3 regions of the Paenibacillus sp. F411 genome follow, and region 1 is predicted to be linked to each of the others. Evidence: predicted binding sites of a transcription regulator. Region 1 holds the regulator's gene; each other region holds the start of a gene.

Region 1 (3,282 bases):
ATGTCGTCATTACCAATCATTCCAAGCTATTTACGGATGTGAAGGCCAACCATCAGCTGCTGCCTCCCTACGAGAACCTTGTCATTGATGAGGCGCATCAGCTGGAAGAGGTGGCTGGCAAGCATTTGGGACTGAACGTGAAATATTTCTCGGTCGTGCATACGCTGATGCGTCTGTACAAGGACAGCAAGAACGGCCAGCTTCCGGCGCTTCGGCAGCTGCTCCAGCTCTCCGGCCATGAGAAATCTGGAGATTGGACTGCGGTTGTGGATCGGCTGATCCCCGATCTTATTAGCGTGAAAGAGCATTGGGACCGGCTTAGTGAGCAGCTGTTCCAGCTCATTCCGGAGAGAGGGGATGCTCTTCCCGGCGACGCAGGACAATATACGCTGCGGCTGTCCAAGTCGAAGCTGCCAAAGGCCTGGACCGAGCTGCAGCAGATCGAGCATCAGATCTACTTGACCCTGGGAGAGTTATCCCGGCAGGGAGATGTGCTGATCCAGGAGCTCAGAGAAGATCTGGATGACTACAGCGCTGACAGTCTGGTGACGGATCTGAACGGCTTGTTTAAGGACCTCGCCGCCCATCGGGAGGAGCTGCGCTTTTTTATGAGCCTGACTCACGAGGAAACGGTATACTGGATGGAGGCCAACAGCAGCTATCGCAGCAAGTCACTTCAGCTTTATGCTGTCCCGATTGACGTATCGCAGCAGCTGAAGGCATTATTCTTTGATAAGAAGCAAAGTGTGATTCTCACCTCTGCGACCCTGTCTGTCGATAAATCATTTCAATATATGATTGACAACCTGGGGCTGCAGGAGGCCTCGGAACAGAGCCGTCTGGACACCGTGCAGCTGCCTTCTCCGTTTCAGTACCGGGAGCAGGCGCTGCTCATTGTCCCCCGGGACTTCCCGAGCGTGAAGGGAACGGTGGGAGATCCCAAATTTCTCAGCAGCCTGGTGCAGTCGCTGGCTGACGCGGCCGTGGCGACCCAGGGCCGAATGATGGTGCTGTTCACTTCCTACAAAATGCTGAGACAAGTCTATGAACCGTTAAAGGAGCTGCTGCAGTCCCGTGATATTCACGTGCTGGGACAGGGGATGGACGGCGTGAGTCGAAGCAAGCTGATCCGGCGGTTTCAAGATAGCGGTCCCTCGGTTCTTCTGGGCACGAGCTCCTTCTGGGAAGGTGTTGATATTCCAGGAGAGGCCCTTACCTGCCTGGCCATTGTCCGGCTTCCCTTTCAGCCGCCAAGCCACCCGCTGGTTGAAGCGAAGAGTGAGCTGCTGCAGCAGCAGAAGAAGAATCCGTTTATGAAGCTGTCTGTCCCGCAAGCAGTCATCCGCTTCAAGCAAGGGTTCGGCCGCCTCGTCCGAACTGCAAATGACCGCGGCATCGTCATTGTTTATGATACAAGAATTATTGAATCTTATTACGGCAAGTATTTTCTGTACTCTTTACCCGGACCGAAAATGGAGCATATGCGATCTGATCAGATGGTATCTCGGATTGAGGAATGGCTTCAGCCTGATTCATGAATAAGGTGTGTTAGTGTTCCAGTGTTAGAGACTTAAAGTGTTCGGCCTTGAGTTTAATCTATAGGGGGAGCAAGCATGAAATCGGATAAAATTTCGGAAGCTGTGGTTCGCAGACTGCCTGTCTATCTGCGTTATTTGAATGAGCTGCATAAGAGAGAGGTTGCCACCGTCTCCTCGCAGGAGCTGGGACAGAGGCTGGATCTAAATCCTGCCCAGATTCGCAAGGACCTTGCGTATTTCGGGGATTTTGGGAGAAAGGGCATCGGGTATGACGTCATTTATCTGATTGAGAAGATTCGCCAGATTCTGAAGCTGGATCAGCAAATTAACGTGGTGCTTGTCGGTGCAGGAAATCTGGGACATGCATTATCCAACTATAATGCCTTTCTGAAGGATAATATGAAAATCGTAGCGGTCTTTGACGCTCATACCGCTAAGGTGGGGACACGCATCAATAACCTGACCGTGCTGCCGATGGAGGAGCTGAGTGATACGATTCAGAAGCTGAGCATTCGGATCGGCATTATCACCGTCCCGGACATTGAGGCGCAAAATGTTGCGGATATGCTGGTTGCAGCTGGAATTGAGGCCATATTGAATTTCGCGCCGGTCATTCTGAAGGCTCCATCTCACATCCGTATTCATACGGCTGATTTTACGACAGATTTGCAAAGCCTGGCTTACTATTTGGATAATGGGAAGGAGGAGATGAACAATGACACCGCGGAAGCAGGTCATTAAGAACGGCACCTTTGCCGTGATGGAGGAAGGAAAGACTGTCATTTCGGGATACATGCTCATCGAGGACGATATCATTACGTATATCGGGGAAGAGGAGCCGCAAATCGATGAGGCAACCGAGGTCATGGACGGCAGCCATTTGCTGTTTTTACCGGGATTGATTAATACTCATGGACATACAGCGATGTCGTTGCTGCGAGGTTATGGTGATGATCTGGCGCTCCAGGTATGGCTGCAGGAGAAAATGTGGCCAATGGAAGGGAAGTTTACGGCCCAAGACGTCTATTGGGGTACCTCTCTTTCCGTTCTTGAGATGCTGAAGGGCGGCACAACGACCTTCCTGGATATGTATGATCATATGGATCAAGTGGCGGCTGTGACGAAGCAATCCGGAATGCGGGCGGTGTTGACACGCGGGGTGATCGGCCTGTGCTCACCGGAAGAACAACAGAGAAAGCTGAACGAGGCGGTTGACTTCGCCAAATCCTGGCATGGAAAAGCGGATGGACGAATTACAACGATGATTTCTCCACATGCCCCGTATACCTGCCCGCCGGAATATATTGAGAAATTTGTACAGGCTTCCATCGATATGGATCTGCCGATGCATACCCATATGAGTGAGACCCGCAATGAAGTAGAGCAAAATGTGAAGGATTACGGTGTCCGGCCGGTGGAGCATCTCCTGAAGCTGGGCATGTTCTCCCGGCCTAGCCTGATTGCCCACGGCGTACATCTTACCGATGAGGAGATCAGCATTCTAGCCGCGCATCAGGTCGGCGTCTCTCATAATCCCGGTAGTAATCTGAAGCTGGCGAGCGGCATTGCCCGTGTACCGGAGCTCCTGAAAGCGGGAGTGAAGGTATCTCTCGGTACAGACGGTCCGGCGAGCAACAACAACCTGGATATGTTTGAAGAAATTCGACTCGCTGCTCTGATTCACAAGGGCGTCAGTGGAGATCCTACTGCTGTTCCTGCTGCAGAGGCGCTGCGAATGGGCACC
Region 2 (3,282 bases), on a different contig from region 1:
CGTAAATTGAATTCTGCCAAAATCACACCCCAGCACGGATGACAGGGTCCGAACCAGCTTGGTCTTACCTACGCCCGGCACATCCTCCAGCAGCACATGCCCGCCGGCCAGCATAGCAATCAGGATTAGAGAAATTTCTTCGTCATGACCCAGGATGACAGAGCTTGTCTTTTTGACGACCCTGGCAAGCAGCTCCGGTCCCCAGTACGGGTGTGCCTGCTCTTGGGACTGCCACGATGAATGGAACAATGGCCTCCACCTCTTCTTCTCGTTCATTTCTCCCTTTGAACTGAACATGTGCGGGAGTCTATGAATAGGTTTTCCAAGATTGCAAAAAGATAGACCACGTTTGGCGGGAGATTTTGGCGCACAACCTAAAGAGCCCCCGAAATCAAAGGATTTCGAGGGCTCGGGTTATTTACGTATAGGGTACCTAGTAGGCCAGTGTGAACAGACCTTTGATGTGGGACAGGTAACGCATGTTACTTGCTTCCTTCATCAGCGTTGCCGGCAGACCTTTAAGCTGGGTCTTGTTGGCGCCGATCGTACCGATCGCGTCCTTGCGTCCCAGGCTGCCCAGCGTACCGGAGAATACCGGCAAGAAGGCTTCCATAGCTCCGCCATTGGCATAAGCAAACAGGTTATAGCCTACAAGCTCGCCCATCTGCCAAGCCAGCTGTGCTGTTGGCGGATACGGACGGCCTTCCGGCCCCATTACCACAGCGCTGTCGCCGGCCAGGAATACATCCGGGTGGGAGGTAGACTGCATGAACTCATTGACTGTAGCACGGCCGCGGTTCACTTCGATGCCGCAGTTCGCCACCACGGAGTTGCCTTGTACGCCGCCTGTCCATACCAGTGTACTTGTTTGAAGCGTGCTTCCATCCTTCAGCTCTACTTCGGTGCCGTCCATCTTCGTGATCGGCAGGCCCGTAAGGAAGTTTACACCGCGCTTTTGCAGACTTGTCGTCGCACGGTCCACCAGCTCTGGCGGGAAGCCTGGCAGAATGGAAGGTGCTGCTTCTACGCAGTACAGCTTGATTTCGTCCGGAGAAATGCCGTATTTATGGGCAAGCTCCGGACGCATGTCAGCATACTCGCCAACAAGCTCAACGCCGGTCAAGCCGCCGCCGCCTACTACGATTGTAGCGTCTGCCGGATTCTTCGTTCTGCTGTATTCCGCAATGCGATCCTCTACATGCTTATGCAGACGGTTTGCATCGTTCACGGATTTCAGCACAAAGCTGTTCTCCTGCAGTCCAGGAATGCCGAAAAATGCGGTTTCGCTGCCCAGTGCAACAACCAGCATGTCATACGTCAAAGACGCGCCGTTTTCCAGAGCTACCGAGCGGCTGTCCGGCTTGATTTCCTTAACGGTACCGATCTTCAGGTCTACGTTCGCATCGCGAAGCAGCCTGTCCAAAGGCAGGGCAACCGCCTTTTCAGCAATATTGCCAGCCGCCAAACGATGCAGCTCGGTAATAATCTGGTGCGTTGTAAAACGGTTAACTACCGTGATTCTTGCGTTCATTCCGAAATGCTCACGGGCCGAGAGAGCGCTCAGCAGACCGCCGTAGCCTCCGCCCAGGATCAGAATATGTTTAGACATGACCATCCTCCGTTCTTATCCAGTTTCTTAATTAACGTTTCGTTTGTCCTTCGCGCTCATTGAGCACATCCAAGTAAGCCTGTGCAAAGCGCAGGCCCTTCTGTACCTGAGGGTCCTTCAGCATTTTCATCAAGCCAAATACGCTGATGCTGTTGCTGTCGCCTTGAAGGCGCACGCGGTCTCCGGCCTCAATGGCCGCAGAAGCGGTGCTCTTCATCGCATCGGTTACCGGCTTGGTGAAGCCGCTGAGTGAAGCCATGGTGTCCTCGGCGAGAACCGGGTCGGTAGCTACCGATTTTCCGAAGTCATATGCCTTGGTCATGAACGTCAGCATTTCAGCCAGCTTGGGAAGCTGCTCTACCAGTACCGTCAGGGATTCCTGAATTTCAGGCTTCAGCAATTGATCAAACACATCCGGAAGTCCCGCTTGCGGTGCTCCCAGATTTTCGGCAACCTTCTCCGAGCCTTCGGACGATTGCGGACGGGATGTTTCTGTCATGTTAATTGCCTCCTTTGCTTTAAATAAGGTCCCAAGAAGAAATGGCGGCGATTGAACCGGTTCGTCATTGTGTTACTTTCGGGATAACCGGCCGCTATTATGCATCACTGCTTAAAAGTGAGGGTTTGTGGAAATCTATATCGCCAAAACAAAGCAGGGGGATCGCCTCCCCCTCCCTTTTAAACCGTTTCGTTGGGATTGTGATTATTATCTCAACCTCTAGTCTATAACTTGTGCCTCATAATTACAAACAAAAAATGCACGTTTTTTCTACAAAGTTTGAATTTGATAAGCATGCTCTTTCATCACCACATGATTCAGCGGATGACCCGAGAAGTGCAGAATATCGCGGAGCGGAATCCACACGGCATTCCCCCAAATCATCACCTCGGAAGGCTGCTTCATCGAGGTATCTGGAGACCAGAGCATGCCAAGGCCCGGATCGGCACTCCATGACGCTCCACTAAGCGATACCCTGGCGGTTCTCGATGGCGCATCCCAGCTCACCCGTCCGCCAAGGCGCTCTACCGCAGAGCGCAGCGGCACCATGAGTCGGCCGTTCTCTATCCGGTATTCACCCGGCTGAAACTCAGCCGCCAGACCGGCCATGTCGAGCGTCAGCACCTTGCCCTGATCAAACAGCTGTCCGTTAGGAACGATATGCTCGGCAATCCACCTAGATCCTGGCTGCGACTCTTTAGGCTTGACTTTGCTCTGTACCTTGAACTGTACCGGTGCGGTCTCAGGCGTCAGCACGGCAAAGCGGTACCCTGCCTCCTTATAATGCTCGATAATGCGGGGCAGCGCCTTAACGGTTTCCTCGTGCCCTGCGCCATCGTGCAGCAGCAGATTGATCTCATCTCCTGCCGTCTGCATCGTGGATTGGCGAACAATCTCGTCGGCAGGCACACCGATCCGCTTGGAATCACCGCTGTCTGCATTCCAGTCGAACACACGGTAGCCTGCCTGCTTCAGCAGCTTGAAATAGGTTTCGTCAAATTTTCCTGCTGTGCCTCCTGGCGCCCGGAGCAGCTGGGGCCGTTCGCCTGTGATGCTGCGAATAATTTCCTCAGTCTGCTTGATTTGATCCCAAAACAGCGTGAATTTTCGGTATAGCTGGCTGTAATCATGATCATAGGTATGATTGCCGATGGCGTGACCTTCCTCCGCAATG
Region 3 (3,282 bases), on a different contig from region 1:
TCCTTTACGCCTTCGGGTCCCTCATGAACGAGCACGTCAACGGCTGCCGAGGAACAGAGCCCTGCCCCTGCAAGCAGCGTGTCCTGCCGGTGATAGATCGGGGAATCATCCTCTGCCGTCACGGCAGCAATGCCGCCCTGGGCATACCGGGTATTGCTCTCCATTAGCGTCTTCTTCGTAATGAGCAGTACCTGGCGGTCCTTCGCAAGCTCAATAGCCGTATACAGACCTGCTATCCCTGAACCGATGACAATACAATCGGTGGTCACCACCGGAAGATTGCTCCAGTCTACATCAACGAGAAACGGAGGAATAACGGGAGCCTTTGAGGGGTCGATGACAGCACCGTTCATCCTATTTCACCTGCAGCATGCGTTCGAGCGATGCCCGTGCCTTATCGGCTACGGCCGGCGGAACGTAAATTTGCGGCTTCATCGTTTCCAGGCATTTCACCAGCTTCTTCAAATTATTGACCTTCATATTCGGACATACGAGAAACTTGGTAGCAAAATGAAATGCTTTATCCGGACTATCTACCCGAAGCTGATAGCCGGTTCCATCCTCGGTACCCACGATAAATTCTTTCGCCGGAGAATTCTTGCAATATTCCAAAATAGCCGTCGTGCTGCCTACGAAATCACCCAGCTCCACAACCTCTGGCCGGCATTCGGGATGAACGACAAACTCCGCCCCTGGATACTTGGCCTTCATCTCCATGACATCTTTGACGGTCAGCATATCATGCGTGTTGCAGTATCCTTCCCAAATAATCATCTTCTTGTCCGTATGCTGCTGTACATAATGACCGAGGTTCTTATCCGGTACCCAGATGATTTCATCAGAATCTACAGACTGAATGACCTTTACCGCATTGGAGGACGTGCAGCAGATGTCGGTTTCTGCTTTAATCTCCGCCGAGGAGTTAATGTAAGTCACGACCTTGGCGTTAGGGTGCTGTGCCTTCAGCTTGCGCAGTCCATCCACATTCACCATGTCAGCCATCGGACAGCCTGCGCGCTCATCCGGGATGAGCACGGTTTTGTTCGGGGCTAGAATTTTTGCGCTTTCACCCATAAAATGCACACCGCAAAATACGATGGTGTCTGCGTCGGTTTGTGCGGCTTTCTGTGCTAATAGGAAGGAATCTCCCCGAAAATCTGCGACTTCCTGTATTTCATCGCGCTGATAATAATGCGCCAGAATAATAGCGTTGCGTTCTTTCTTCAATTGGATTAAGCGTTCGCGTAACTCCCGGTTCTGTTCGGCTTTACGCTCCAGTGCTAAAGCTTCCACTTCTGACCCTCTCCCTTTATGTATTACGGCAAGATTCGTATGGCCGCAGCAATTTGAGTACAGATGCCCATCTACCTTGTGAAAAGAAACACCTGCTAGTTAACACCTAATGTACACAACGTTCTCCCGGCTGTCAACGTGATAAGATGCACAAAAAAAACCGGAAAACAAGGGATGTTCTCCGGTTCTATCTGTATATAACGCTGCAGCGTCAGTTTTGGCGATATTACTACGTTAATCTGCCGCCTTGGTCTGACCCGCCTGGAGGCTTATCGTCAGGATTGCTGTTCTCCGGCTGATCATTGTCCATTGGATTGTTCGGAATTTCTCCCGTGTTGGAACGCTCTTCCTGGTCTTTGCCCTGAATGCGAACACGTACGTCTCCAATGCTGTCGATGACCGGTTCACCGCTCTCGGAGGAGCCGCCTTCACCGTCGTTGCCGGAATCCACAGAACCTGTCTCGATCAATTGCTTGATCTGATCCAGCTCCAGCGTTTCCTTCTCCAGCAAGGTGTTTGCAATCAGATGCACTTCCTTCGCATGCTCGGTCAGGAGCTGGCGGCATTTCTCATAGCAATCCTGAATGAAATGCTGCATTTCCTGATCGATCTCGTATGCGATCTGATCACTGTAGTTCTGCTCGTGTCCGATATCCCGGCCCAGGAACACCTGTCCCTGAGAAGTGCCGAACTGCATCGGTCCGAGCTTCTCGCTCATGCCGTACTCCACAATCATGCTGCGGACAATGCTCGTTGCCTGCTGGAAGTCACTGTATGCACCGGTACCGATTTCGCCGATAAACAGCTCCTCCGCTACGCGTCCGCCCAGCAAGCCGGTAACCCGGTCCAGAAGCTCCTGCTTCGTCACGAGCATGCGGTCTTCCTTCGGCAGCATAATCACATATCCGCCCGCGCGTCCGCGCGGAATGATCGTTACCTTATGAACCATATCGGCATGCTCCAGGAAGTAACCAACGATAGTATGGCCCGCTTCATGATAAGCAACAATCCGCTTCTCGCGGTCACTGATCACGCGGCTGCGCTTCTCTGTACCGACGATGACACGGTCAATCGCCTCGTCAACCTCTTGCATGGAGATGTCCTTCCGGTTGCGCCGTGCAGCGAGCAGGGCCGCCTCGTTCAGGAGGTTCTCCAGGTCCGCACCTGTAAAGCCTGTCGTCCGCTTCGCAATAACATCCATCTTCACGTCTTTCGTGAGCGGCTTGTTACGGGCGTGAACGTTCAGTACCGCTTCGCGACCCTTCACATCCGGACGGTCCACCGTGATCTGGCGGTCAAAACGTCCAGGACGCAGCAATGCAGGGTCCAGAATGTCCGGACGGTTGGTTGCAGCAACGATAATAATGCCTTCGTTCGCACCGAAGCCATCCATCTCAACCAGGAGCTGGTTCAGTGTCTGCTCGCGCTCATCGTGGCCGCCGCCCAAGCCGGCGCCGCGCTGACGACCGACAGCGTCAATCTCGTCAATAAAGATAATACATGGGGCATTCTTCTTCGCATTCTCAAACAAATCCCGGACACGGGATGCACCGACACCGACGAACATTTCGACGAAGTCAGAACCCGAGATGCTGAAGAACGGAACTCCGGCTTCACCGGCAACAGCACGAGCAAGAAGCGTCTTACCCGTACCTGGAGGGCCTACAAGCAGCACGCCCTTCGGAATGCGGGCTCCTACCGTGTTAAACTTGCGCGGATCCTTCAGGAAGTCGACAACCTCCACCAGTTCCTGCTTCTCTTCATCCGCACCGGCCACATCCTGGAATGTCACCTTCTTCTTCTCTTCGTTATACAGGCGGGCCTTGCTCTTGCCAAAGTTCATGACCTTGCCGCCGCCGCCCTGCGCCTGATTAAACAGGAAGAAGAACAATGCGAACATAATGATCAGCGGAATAAAGGAGGACAGCAGCGTCAGCCAGATGCTCGGTCCTTCCGTCTTCTTAATATTAAAGGCCACCTCATTAGCTT

Evidence for each region. Region 1 encodes Rex, which represses fermentation and respiration genes when NADH is low (regulators of the CRP and FNR family bind a similar motif). Its sites were predicted from a motif close to TTGTGAAATATTTCACAA; they were not measured.
Region 2: a site for Rex is predicted at 2,307-2,324, ahead of JJQ72_RS14975 (helical membrane plugin domain-containing protein). Genes of this name have one in related genera too.
Region 3: a site for Rex is predicted at 1,370-1,387, ahead of nadA (quinolinate synthase NadA). Genes of this name have one in related genera too.

What each region holds. Positions count from the first base shown of each region.
Region 1 covers NZ_JAGFIP010000002.1:339,596-342,877, reverse strand. The annotation lists gene dinG (ATP-dependent DNA helicase DinG) at 1-1,538, shown strand, start outside; gene JJQ72_RS04000 (redox-sensing transcriptional repressor Rex) at 1,614-2,279, shown strand; gene JJQ72_RS03995 (amidohydrolase) at 2,254-3,282, shown strand, end outside.
Region 2 covers NZ_JAGFIP010000015.1:8,497-11,778, forward strand. The annotation lists gene JJQ72_RS14965 (AAA family ATPase) at 1-249, opposite strand, end outside; gene JJQ72_RS14970 (NAD(P)/FAD-dependent oxidoreductase) at 434-1,609, opposite strand; gene JJQ72_RS14975 (helical membrane plugin domain-containing protein) at 1,641-2,108, opposite strand; gene JJQ72_RS14980 (polysaccharide deacetylase family protein) at 2,379-3,282, opposite strand, start outside.
Region 3 covers NZ_JAGFIP010000022.1:43,431-46,712, reverse strand. The annotation lists gene nadB (L-aspartate oxidase) at 1-353, opposite strand, end outside; gene nadA (quinolinate synthase NadA) at 355-1,293, opposite strand; gene ftsH (ATP-dependent zinc metalloprotease FtsH) at 1,523-3,282, opposite strand, start outside.